Regions from separate parts of the Pseudoalteromonas sp. NZS71_1 genome, predicted to be linked through region 3. Evidence: predicted binding sites of a transcription regulator. Region 3 holds the regulator's gene; each other region holds the start of a gene.
What was found. The regulator FliA, encoded in region 3, starts transcription of late flagellar genes. The targets are predictions, from matches to a motif close to CTAAAGNTNNNNNNNNNNNNGCCGATA.

Region 1 (4,290 bases), 110 kb from region 3:
GAGAGCGATCTTAAAAAAGATAACTTAGCAGAAATGATCGCTAATTTTGAGAAAACCAAGCACAGCCAAATTATGGTAGAACCAGTACCAATGGCACAAGTTAACCAGTTTGGTGTGGTTGATTTAGGTGATGTTGACTTAAAGCAAGGTGAAAGCTCACCAATTCTTAATATGGTAGAAAAGCCGCCAGTAGATGAAGCTCCATCAAACTTAGCTGTAGTGGGTCGATACGTATTAAGCGAAAATATCTGGCCGTTACTTGCAAAAACTCCGCAAGGTGCAGGCGACGAAATTCAATTAACTGACGCAATTGCGATGTTAATGGAACACGAAAAAGTAGATGCATACGCTATAAAAGGCCGTAGCCACGATTGTGGAAGTAAAATTGGTTACTTAAAAGCAACGATTGAGTTTGCACTTCGTCGCGATGAATTTGCCGATGAATTAAAATCATTTATTAAAAAACTGATTTAACAGTTAACGTAAAACATGAAAGGCGCCTATATCGGCGCCTTTTTTTATGAGTTTTATCAGGATCAAAATAAGAAAAGGAATAGCTCTAAAATAAAAGTTTTTAAGTCATTACAGACATATTGTTATTTATGTTGTAAAGTTTGTGTTAATTGGCATTGAATTTGTATTAAATAATGCTCTCAAGGAAGGGGGGGAGTATGCAGCGTTGTGTTTTACGAAATACTGACAAGCATGCGAAGAGCTAAGTTTTATAGCTCACAGCTTAAATAAAGTTAAACGCTTTCTTGTGAGAATGTTTAACTGAAATGTAGTGTAAAAACACTGCTTTCAGGACAACTAATATATGTTTATATATAAAAAAAATAACATTGGGCTTTTACTTAGCTTGCTAATGCTTTTATTTGGTACAGCATGCAGCGTCTCGCCTGAAATAAAAACCATTGATGAACAACCTCAAAGTAACTCGCCTGACTACGTATCAATTACAGCCCTTGAACTTGCACAGCTAAAAGATGCCGCAATGCAGTGGCAACAAGCTCGTGAAGGTATAGAGCGAATTTTAAGATTAGAAAAAGAAATAACTTACCTCGTAAATCATATCGATATTATAAACAGCAAAGCTATTGCGCAGTCTAATCAAGGGTATAGCAGCAAGTCTGTACGCTCACCACGAAACACACGTAATGTTAAATCACGCCAACAAGTTAAACAAAATTACAGTAATAAAAAACAAACTGTAAAATTAAATAAACCTAAACATGTATTTGCTTTACAGGTAGCTTCGGTTGACTCAGAGCAAGGTGTGGCTAAAGCATGGCAAGAGCTAAATACTAAAGCAGCACCGTTGTTTAGAGACAAAATATTGACTAACGTAGAAACCGCCAAAATAAACGACAAAATGTTTTACAGGCTAAAACTTGGCTCTTACCAAAACTTTAAAAATGCAAAAGCAGACTGTGACGTATTCAAGTTGTACAAACTCGATTGCATAGTAAGTAACTATACCGATAAGCCAGTAAGGCTTTAGCGCACAGCATGTAATATCAATCTACAATAATACCTAATCAATTTGAAGGATTAGACCTGACGCTAACTTCGCTAATAATTTTTGATATACGACGGCATGTATGCCGGAGTTAGAGCAATGCAGCAACAATTAGTGATACCAACTAAATGATGAAATTTTGCCTTGTTATCGATATGGCTTTTCTTACCTCAAAATAGACTACTTAATTAAAAAGTTGCTATAAAGTGGCGCAAAATTTGCTTTGATTTATTATCTTGGTTAGTAGAGTGCATTTTGCAATGCGGTATTTTAAGTCTTGTCATTTAATATCAGTTTTATTCTTATCTTTTTATTTATATGGATGTAGCAGCGCAACTGTAAATAACGAGAGCGTGCAGCATTCTTTAATAACTGATAAACAAGTAAAAGAGTATGTTTCGCAGTGGCACTTACAGCAAGAAAGCATTGGTCGTTTAACTGCTATGGAAGATGATTTACAGCTATTAATTATGGCGTTATCGTCTCAAAGTGAATTAACTGAAAACCCGCCTTTACTCATGCAAAGTAAAACCGATATCACCTATGGTAATCAGCCTTCACAGAATTTGGAACCGACGGCACTAAATAACACTCCCGAAGTAAAAACACCAAACTTACAAAATTCAGAACTCACCTTAACAGATGAAACTAAAATTGGAGCACAGCTTGGTTGGTATTTAAAGCCAGAGCTTGTTAAAGCAAGAGTCGAAAGGCTTAAGCAATTATACCCCAGTGCATTTACTCAATTTAATTTTACTATGTTTGAACGTAAAAATAATAATATGACTTTGTATGGATTACGTGTAGGTCCATTTAAAAACGATGCTCAAGTAAGTGCGTTTTGTTATTTAGCTAATCAGCTTGATCAAGTATGTAATATTGCTGCTTTTGTCGGAAAACCAATATAATTAATAAATTAGGCCTTTTAAACTTATATAGTATTAAAGTATTTGTACTAATAGTCGATACTAACTATAGTTGGGCAAATATTTGATAAAGCCCATTTTCTTATAAGGATTTAGCATGAAGTTTTATTTATCTGCATTAGCTGTAGCCACCGTGGTCAGCTCGTTTAGCACTTATGCTGCTACAGAGTCATTTGAAGCGAAAGTAACAGTACAAAATGCTGTAGTACTCACAAAAGATAACGATTTAAATTTTGGTACTATTCGTGCTATTTCAGATCCATTAGGCGCCGAACAAGCAACGCTGACAGTTAATCCTGATCCAGCTGCTAGCAATGTTACTTCACAAGATAATCCAACTGGTAACGCTGCGAGTATCTCAATAATTGAAGGTGGTGAAGCGGGCGCTTTTAGTGTTTCAGATGTAGTACCAAATTCTATTTTAACCATTAGCGACCCATTAAATACTTTAGTACAACCTTTAGCTGGTCAAGGGTTGAATGAACCTGATTTTACTGTAGGTGCTTGGACTTACTTTATAACGAGCGGCACTAATGCTGGTGGATTATATACAAGTGCTACGCCCAACCTACAAGCTGGCGTTGATGGCGCTGTATCATTTAATATAGGCGCGACTCTTTCTACTTCATCAAACGCATCAAGTGTGGATTACCCTGATGGTGAGTATTCTGGTAGCTTTAATATTGAAGTGTCATATTAATTAGTGTTTAAACAAACAATGCGCTTTTTGTATGTTTCTGCTTGGCTTTCGTTAATGTTTAGCGAGCAAGCCTATAGCGCAAGCATACAACAAGAAGCGCTTAATTTTGGCACTTTAGTTATCCCTCAAAATAATACTTTAAGCTCTATAACCATTAGCCATGAAGGTGAAATAATCACATTTGGTAGTATTTACGTATTAACTGAGGGTAATCCCGCAGAACTTTTATTTACTGATTTACCTCCCCTTACTCAAATATCGTTTAACAAAACGAGTGACTCTACATTGCAAAGTGAAGCGCTAGGAGCTAATAGTGCCAAGTTTTCGGTTGTATTAGTGGATTTACCAAGAACGCAAACTAGCGATGAATTTGGAGAGCTTTTACTCAAAGTAGGTGGCCGTTTAATAACGACAGGGACTAGCCAAAGTTACTTAGATGGTAGTTTTATTACTGACACCCAATTAGAAATTACGATTGATTACTAAAGGAAAAACATGCTTTATAAAGTTGTAGTGCTGCTCGCACTGAGTGTATGTATTTTAGGAAAAAATGCATACGCAAATTTACTTATCTCTCCAACCCGTATTAGTTTTGATGAACGTCAACGAACCGCTAAAGTTACCGTAATTAATACGGGGGATGAATATCAAACATATCGTGTTTTATGGAGTGAGAAGCAAGCGCAACCTAGCGGTGGCTACATACAGTTGGCAGAGGCTACAAGCGAAAGTTTAAGTTCAATGGCACGTTTGTCACCAAAACAAATGCGTTTAGCACCAGGTGAAAAACAAACAGTAAAAATAGCAATACGTAAACCTAAAGGCCTAGCTTCTGGTGAGTACCGCTCTCATCTTCTATTTCAAGCATTGCCTGGTGAAAATACTAATAAAACAAGCTCAATAAAAGTTAATATGATTATGAGCTACAGCATTCCTATTTTGTTACGTAAAGACATGAAACAGCCAGAAGTTGCCATAGAGCATGCTAAACTAGTGCTAAATGAAAGCAATCAACGTCCTCAGTTTTTATTGAATATAAAACGAGAAGGTAAGTTTAGTAGCTACGGTAAATTAAGTGCTTACTTTGTTGATAGTAATAACGAGCAAGTTAAAATTGCAGAAATTGGTAATTTAAGTATTTATCC
Region 2 (4,290 bases), on a different contig from region 3:
GTCTTTTTGGCGAATGGTGTGCATTTGCTCGCGACGACCAGTAAGAATTTTATGCGGATAAGCTTGATGACCCACATCCCAAACTAGGCGATCGTCTGGAGTGTTATAAACATAATGCAGGGCAACGGTTAGTTCAACCGTCCCTAAACCAGACGCTAGATGACCGCTACTTTGCGATACTGAGTTGAGTAAATAATCGCGCAGCTCATTGCTAAATGCAGGGAGTTTGTCTTGCGCTAAGTCACGCAATTGGGCTGGCTCGTCAACCAAATTAAGTAATGGATACTTGCTACTATCAAGTGTCATGGTTTTATATATATCCTTCGCTAACATTAATTAATTCAAAGCTTTTACGAATAATTAATGTTGAGTAATAATGTCAGTGCTAATTGCAATACGTATGAGCAAAAATTAGTGGTCACGCTCAATTAGATAATTTGCTAGCGACGCAAGAAGTGTTGTGTCAGCATCTATATTTGCTAACGCTTCATGGGCTTGTTGTATTAAATTCTGCGCCTTTTCTTTAGCGCCTAGCATACCTAATAACGCCGGATATGTCGCTTTATTCGCGGCAATATCGGAGCCTTGTGGCTTTCCTAAAATAACTGTATCGCCTTCAACATCTAAAATGTCGTCGTGTACTTGAAATGCTAGCCCTATAGCATACCCAAAAACACTTAAATTTTCTAAGGTTTGTTGATCAGCCTTTTCACTGCACAGTGCACCAAGTGTAATTGCGCAATTAATTAGAGCTCCGGTTTTTAGCTTATGTATTCGCTCAAGCTCTTGTACGGTAATTACTTTATCAGTTGCTGCTATGTCAAGACCTTGTCCGCCAACCATACCCTGAAGGCCTGATGCGTGGGCAAGTGTAGCAATCATTTTTACTTGTGTTTGCGATGAGCATTCAAATTTGTGATTCGCAATAAGCTCAAAAGCAAGAGTTTGAAGAGCATCACCGGCTAAAATTGCATTTGCCTCGCCAAACTCTATATGACAAGTAGGGCGTCCGCGGCGTAAGTCGTCATCATCCATTGCTGGTAAGTCATCATGGACTAACGAATAGCTATGAATACACTCAATTGCAGCAGCAAGTACGTTTAAGTCTTGATGGTTTGCGCCGAGCATTTTACCTGTGGCATAAACTAAAAATGGACGTAATCTTTTACCGCCATTAAATAATCCATACTGGGTGGCGTTCTTTACCGTTTCTTCTGTATCGAGAGGCTGGTTAAAATGCTGTTGTAAGGTCGCTACTACATCTTTTTGAGCAAGTTCAATATGATTTTTTATGCTCACAGCTATTCCATATCATTATCAAAATTTGTAAGTACTGACTTTTCGCCATTCCCCATCAAAATTGATACTTTTTGTTCTGCTTGCTGTAATTTCCCTGATGAAGCACTTGCTAATGCAATTCCACGCTCAAATTGCTTTAACGATTGCTCAAGCGATAAGTCACCTTGTTCCATGTCACTAACGATTGTAGATAATTCTTCTAGTGCTTGTTCGAAACTTAAGTTTTCAGGTTTTTTAGTCGCCATCTTTATTTCAGCTTACATAATAAATTTAGGGGTCAATTTTAGGGGGAATGCTAAACTAGGTCAAAGGATGATATTGGTTTTTTACCTTTATAACGTTAAATTATATTTCAAGTGCATTAATAAAGCCTTAATAGCGGTCTGTTGGTTTAATAAATCAATTGATAATTAGGTAGCCCTTATAACTTGATCTAAGATAGTGCTAAAGGCTGCTTTTTATGTTTATTTATAAAAATGGCTTAAGCAATTCAATATGTTGCCGATAAGCAGTTAATAATAAAAGTTTATGATAAGGCCATTAAGCATGAAACTTCTGGAGGAAATGTGGATTTAGCAACCATAATCGGGATCCTAGGCGCAATTGGCTTAATTGTCATGTCTATGTTTATGAGTAGTAGCGGTGAAATGGCTATGTTTTACAATACCCCGTCTGTGGTTATTGTATTTGGTGGTTCACTCTTTATTGTTTTATCAAACTTCACTATGTCGCAATTTTTGGGGATAGGTAAAGTTGTTGCCAAAGCGTTTATGTTTAAAATCGAAACGCCAGAAATACTTATCGAAAAAGCAGTAGAACTTGCTGATTCAGCTCGTAAAGGCGGTTTTTTAGCACTCGAAGAAGCTGAAATTCCAAACCCCTTTATGCGCAAAGGCGTCGACATGCTCGTCGATGGCCACGACGCAGATGTAGTTCGCGCTACACTTCAAAAAGATATTTCTCTAACCACGACTCGCCATGAATTGGGCGCGGGTTTATTTAAGTCGTTAGCTGATATAGGGCCTGCAATGGGCATGATTGGTACTCTAATTGGTTTGGTTGCAATGTTGTCTAACATGGATGACCCAAAGGCAATCGGTCCGGCAATGGCAGTAGCACTATTAACAACTTTATATGGCGCGTTTTTAGCCAATGTAGTGGCAATTCCTATTCAGGTAAAACTTGAACTGCGTAAAGATGAGGAAGCTATGAATCAGCGTTTAATTTTGGATGCTATTTTAGGTATACAAGATGGTCAGAATCCAAAAGTAATCGAAGGTATTTTGAAAAATTACTTAGCTGAATCTAAACGCAAAGTAGATACCGAGGAGTAACTATGTCTGATCAAGAGTGCAAATGCCCACCACCAGGTCTACCTGCATGGATGGGAACGTTTGCCGATTTAATGTCACTGTTAATGTGCTTTTTTGTACTCTTGCTCGCGTTTTCAGAAATGGATGTACTTAAGTTTAAACAAATTGCGGGCTCTATGAAGTTTGCTTTTGGTGTGCAGAATAAAATTGAAGTAAAAGACATCCCTAAAGGGACCTCTGTTATTGCCATGGAGTTTACCCCAGGTAAACCAGAGCCAACCCCAATAGAAACCATTCAGCAGCAAACAGTCGAAATGACTCAACAAATGTTAGAGTTTCAGGCTGGCGATGAAAGCTCAGCAGGCGGCAGGCAAGAACAGCGCGGGGATAAACGCGGTGGCGAATCTCGTAGTACCTCACAAGAAGAATCTTCTGAGCAAGCAACTTCAGCAGCCGATCAGGAGCAAACTAACGAGCTTGTTAAAAAGATAGCGCAGCAGCTTGAAAAGCAAATAATCGATGGCGCAATTGAGCTTGAGTCTTTAGGGCAGCAAATAATTATTCGCATTAGAGAGAATGGTTCATTTCCTTCAGGTAGTGCATTTTTACAACCTAAGTTTAAACCTATAATTCAAGATATCGGTGTGCTGTTAAAAGATGTACCCGGTGAAATAACAGTATCTGGCCATACAGATGATTTTCAGGTATCGAATGAGTTATATATTAATAATTGGGACCTATCATCAAAGCGTGCTGTAGCCGTTGCAAGTGAACTGCAAAAAGTCCAAGGATTTGATAAAACCCGAATGATGGTGGTTGGTCGAGCTGAAACACGACCACTTGTACCGAATGACACCGATGAAGATCGCCGCAGGAATCGCCGAGTAGAAATATCTATATTACAAGGTAAAGCAAAAGAGTCAGCTCCTATAGATGTAAGATAACTTTTATTGGCAAACACACTTATTTATCATAAAGTATGCTTTCTTTAACAAATGTAACGGAATAGTTTATGAAAAAGGTCGATAAGTTTAGTCATATGCCAGGAAATGGCGGTGGTAATGACGATGATGAAAAAAAACTTGATTAACTCTAATGCCTGAATGGTTTTTAAAGACTATATTGATATTAGATACTAGTTGGGTGTTTATTTTAAGCCCTGCTATTTTCATCTTTTATTTTAGAAAAGATTATTTGGCCCTGCGTTTCGCTTTAATTACAGCCGCTTTTTTTTTATATGGAACCATTATTCATCCTTACTTGAAAGAGTTTGATAATGGGATTTATGTTTATCGATACCTTGTTTGGGCCCTTAATGATATTGCTTGGATGGCACTCATCGCATATCTGGGTTTAAAAGATAAGGTTTATTTGTGGCAATGCGTATTAGGTCAATTGGTTGTTATTATGGCACCAATTTTACAGCTATTTAGATTAGTCGACCGCCATTTATGGGATCTTTCTTATAGTACATACATTTATAAAACCTTATTGCCATTTATTAATATAGGCACCGTTGTTGTTTGTTATCTTCCGCTTATTTATATTTTAACAAAAGACAAAAAAAGCCCAGCTAGCCAATAGTTACAAAAAGTTCCCTCCTTTAAAATAGCTGTGCTAGACTACTGTTTATATAAACAGTGATGAGCAGGCTATGAAACTCTACATTGCAGAAAAA
Region 3 (4,290 bases):
TTTGCTCAGGTGCTTTACTCGCAACCTCACCAAAACTGCCAACTCCATGTAACTCGTCTAATAAGCTGTCAAATTCATCATCAGTAATATCACCATTAAAATCACTACTACTTGCTACTGGCTTTTCAACTGCAGGACCTTGTCCTTTACCGTGTAGTTCATCAAGTAAGTTTTCAAATTCATCTTCAGTGATTTCGTTTATTTCAGCATCACTAACCGAAGGAGTTCCGCTAAACATTTCATCAAATGCAAATGGATCTTCCTCATCAGCTATTGGCGTATCAACTACTTCATCAAGAGGTTGTTCAACGTCAGTTTCTGAAGCGACTCCGTTAAGCTCGGCTTCTGTTGGAGGTAGGCCCAAAATGTGGAGGGTTTGAAGTAACTCAGGATCTGCTGGTTCTGGCTTATCCCTATTTTGGATAGTCGCGAACATTTCATTAATGGTGTCGAGCGCTTGTAAAATAACATCCATTAACTCTGAATTGACCGTTCGCACGCCTTGACGTAGTAAATCAAATACGTTTTCAGCGCCGTGGCAAGCATCAACAAGTTCTGTCATAGCTAAAAAGCCTGCACCACCTTTTACAGTGTGAAAGCCTCTGAATATGGCATTTAGTAACTCGGTATCTTCTGGATTATTTTCCAGTTCAACTAACTGTTCAGATAAAAGCTCTAGGATTTCTCCTGCCTCTACAAGAAAGTCTTGTAAAATATCTTCATCGACTTCAAACATGCAGTTACTCTCCTCTTAGAAGCCCAAACTTGATAAAAGATCATCGACTTCATCTTGATCAGACACAACATCATTACGCGATTCTTTATCAATAATAGGGCCTTCAGGACCTGCTAAAGTTTGTGTGGCAACTGGTTCTTTTATTTTTTGTTGTTCTACTTTATTCGCTGTGTTGTCACTGTCATCTTGTTCAGCAAACGCTGTTAAAAGATGAAGTAAGCTTTCTTCTACTTCTCTAACAAGTTCTATAACACGGCGAATAACTTGACCTGTTAAGTCTTGATAGTCTTGAGCCATTAGTACATTTGTCATTAAGCTTTGAAGCTCATCCGTTTTATGATGAGAGTTATTCATAAACTTATCGATACTATGGCAAAGTTGTTTAAACTCACCAAGCTCAATCTCCCGGCTCATTAAACGATCCCATGTCGGTTTGATATGAGATATTTCATCTGCAAGTTGCTGAGCTATAGGTAAACTAGCCTCAACAGCATCCATTGTTTTATTAGCCGCATTTTCTGTCATTTCTATAACATAATTAAGCCGCTTTTTAGCATCTGGAATCGCATCTGTCGTTATGTTAGTTAAGCGAGTATCAAGCTCAAAGCTTTTAAGTGCTTCGTGCAGTTGACGAGTCAACTTCCCAACTTCAGCAAATAATTTAGACTGCTCTTGCGAAGCTGTCTCTAAAATCAACTGATTAGCTTTATCTTGCTCATCGTTTTCTAAATAAATGACGAGTTGACGAGCTTGTTCTAACGTTATTTGAGGCGCAGCTGGTGCTGACATAAGCCTCTCCCCCATCATTAGCCTAAGCGTTCAAATACTTTTTCTAATTTAGTTTTTAATGTTCCAGCCGTAAATGGCTTAACAATATAACCATTAACGCCAGCTTGCGCTGCAGCTATTATTTGTTCTTTTTTAGCTTCTGCCGTTACCATCAGTACAGGGATATGTTTTAACTTATCATCTGCACGAATTGCTCTTAAAAGGTCAATACCTTGCATTCCCGGCATATTCCAATCTGTAACCACAAAATCAAACACTTGATTTTGTAACATAGGCAAAGCTGTAGACCCGTCATCAGCTTCTTGAACATTAGTGAAACCTAAGTCACGTAATAGGTTTTTTATAATTCGTCTCATCGTTGAAAAATCATCAACTACAAGAATTTTCATGTTTTTATCCAAAACATCCCCCAGTGAGGTATTAACCTTAGTTTACTTACTACTAGTTTATCCAGTCATTGATTTTAGCTTTAAGCTTAATCATCGCCTGACCATGTATCTGACTTACACGCGATTCGCTTACATCGAGTATATGTCCTATTTCTTTTAAATTCATTTCATCGTTATAGTATAAAGAAAGTACCATCGCATCACGCTCTGGTAATGACTTTATTGCATTTAGCAAAGACTCATTAAACCGATCATTTTTAACATTATTAAAAGGTTTGTCTAGCGCTAAATCTTGGCCTACGGGAGTAATAACATCCTCATCTACACCAAGGTCTTCTATGCCTAATACTTTACTGGTATTAACATCATTCAAAATATGATGGTACTCATTGAGTGAAATTTCAAGTTTTTCAGCAACTTCTGTATCTGTTGGTTCGCGATTCAGACTGCTTTCGAGCCCAGTAATTGCCTCTGCAACTTGTCGGCTTTTACGGTGTACTGAACGAGGAGCCCAATCACCACGGCGCATTTCATCAAGCATAGCCCCGCGAATACGAATACCGGCAAAGGTTTCAAAGCTTGCGCCTTTTGTTGCATCAAAGTTTTTTGAAGCTTCTATTAAACCTATCATTCCTGATTGAATTAAATCATCAAGCTGAACGCTAGGTGGTAATCGAGCAATTAGATGACATGCCACTTTTTTAACAAGTGATGCATGTTTCTCAACAATCACATTTAAGTTTTGTGTTGATTGATATCCCATAGCTCTATTCACCAATGTTGTCATAATTAGCCGTTTACTAGTTTCTCAATGAAAAACTCTAAATGCCCAGATGGTTGATTTGGTATTGGCCATTTAACTGCTTTTGTCGCCAGCGCTTTAAACGCGAGAGCGGCTGGCGAACTTGGAAAGAGCTCAACAATCACCTTTTGGCGACGTGTTGCTTTGCGCATATTTTCGTCATAAGGAACCGTTGCTACTAGCTCCATTGAAACATCTAAAAAGCGATCGGTAACTTTAGATAGTTTTGCAAACAATTCAGTGCCTTCACGCATACTGCGGACCATATTGGCAACAATTTTGAACTTATAAACACCGTGCTCGCGGCTTAATACTTTAATAAGTGCGTAAGCATCGGTTATTGATGTTGGTTCATCGCACACTACAACCATTACATCTTGTGCTGCTCGTGAGAAGCTTAGCACCATGTCTGAAATACCAGCGGCTGTATCTACAATTAAAATATCAAATTCGGTATTCAATTCGCTAAATGCACGAATTAGCCCGGCATGCTCAGATGGCGATAGTTCAACCATACTTTGCGAGCCCGATGTAGCGGGTACAATTTTAATACCAGCAGGGCCTTCAACTAAAATCTCGTCAAGCTCACATTCACCTGACAAAACGTGTGATAAATTGCGCTCTACACGTAAACCAAGCATCACATCACAGTTTGCTAAACCTAAGTCAGCATCCAGCACTAATACTCTATTACCTTGTTGCCCTAGTGCAATAGCGGTATTTAGAGAAACATTTGTTTTCCCTACCCCACCTTTACCACCGGTTACAGCGATAACTTTTACGCCGTTGTTATTGTTTTGACTCATTTTGCGCAGGCCGCTTGCTTGATCTAATACTGTGTTAATCATACATCCCTACTGTACTTGGCGCCACTGCTTGGTGCCTTGAATGTTGTGCTTTTGTTCTTTTTAAATATAACTGCTCAGCCTTTTTCACTAGTTTCTCAGCATTTGCAACACGAATATCTTCTGGCACTCGTTGACCGTTAGTAAGATACCCTATTGGAAGGCGATTTTGAATCGCAATACTAATAATCTCACCCAAACTTAATGATTCATCTAACTTAGTGAAAATACAACCACTTAACTGTACTTTTTTAAAGTGACGTACTGTTTCTTGTAATACATTAATTTGTGCCGTCGCGCTTAGTACTAAGTAGCTGCGAATATCCACACGTTGGTTACGCATTAACGTGTTTAACTGCTCAGTCAAACGTAAATCTCGCTGACTCATACCTGCTGTATCAATTAATACTAGACGTTTATTTCGTAAATGATATAAAACTTCAGCTAATTCATTAGCATCTTTAACTTGCTTTACACCACAACCAATAATACGGCCGTAAGTAGCAAGCTGTTCATAAGCACCAATTCTGTATGTATCAGTGGTTATTAAGGCCACTTTATCAGCGCCATATTTTTGTGCACCTAACGCTGCAAGCTTAGCAACTGTTGTTGTTTTACCAACACCTGTTGGACCCACTAACGCATATACACCACCTTGGCGAAGTATTTCATTATTGGTTGTTTGCATTTGATCTTCGACCATCGTTAACAACGCTTTCCAGCCTTGCT

Region 1: the regulator FliA is predicted to act here: its motif matches at 2,461-2,487, upstream of I6F43_RS03705 (DUF4402 domain-containing protein).
Region 2: the regulator FliA is predicted to act here: its motif matches at 1,780-1,806, upstream of pomA (flagellar motor protein PomA).

Annotation. Positions count from the first base shown of each region.
Region 1 covers NZ_JADYXM010000002.1:181,961-186,250, reverse strand. Annotated here, with positions in the region: gene galU (UTP--glucose-1-phosphate uridylyltransferase GalU) at 1-474, shown strand, start outside; gene I6F43_RS03715 (SPOR domain-containing protein) at 818-1,501, shown strand; gene I6F43_RS03710 (SPOR domain-containing protein) at 1,873-2,427, shown strand; gene I6F43_RS03705 (DUF4402 domain-containing protein) at 2,543-3,145, shown strand; gene I6F43_RS03700 (DUF4402 domain-containing protein) at 3,149-3,631, shown strand; gene I6F43_RS03695 (fimbrial biogenesis chaperone) at 3,641-4,290, shown strand, end outside.
Region 2 covers NZ_JADYXM010000009.1:177,508-181,797, forward strand. Annotated here, with positions in the region: gene dxs (1-deoxy-D-xylulose-5-phosphate synthase) at 1-306, opposite strand, end outside; gene ispA ((2E,6E)-farnesyl diphosphate synthase) at 412-1,299, opposite strand; gene I6F43_RS14205 (exodeoxyribonuclease VII small subunit) at 1,302-1,544, opposite strand; gene pomA (flagellar motor protein PomA) at 1,866-2,633, shown strand; gene I6F43_RS14215 (flagellar motor protein MotB) at 2,636-3,556, shown strand; gene I6F43_RS14220 (hypothetical protein) at 3,708-4,196, shown strand; gene I6F43_RS14225 (DNA topoisomerase III) at 4,267-4,290, shown strand, end outside.
Region 3 covers NZ_JADYXM010000002.1:71,991-76,280, forward strand. Annotated here, with positions in the region: gene I6F43_RS03280 (chemotaxis protein CheA) at 1-736, opposite strand, end outside; gene I6F43_RS03285 (protein phosphatase CheZ) at 752-1,525, opposite strand; gene cheY (chemotaxis response regulator CheY) at 1,543-1,926, opposite strand; gene I6F43_RS03295 (RNA polymerase sigma factor FliA) at 1,967-2,677, opposite strand; gene I6F43_RS03300 (MinD/ParA family ATP-binding protein) at 2,704-3,564, opposite strand; gene flhF (flagellar biosynthesis protein FlhF) at 3,557-4,290, opposite strand, start outside.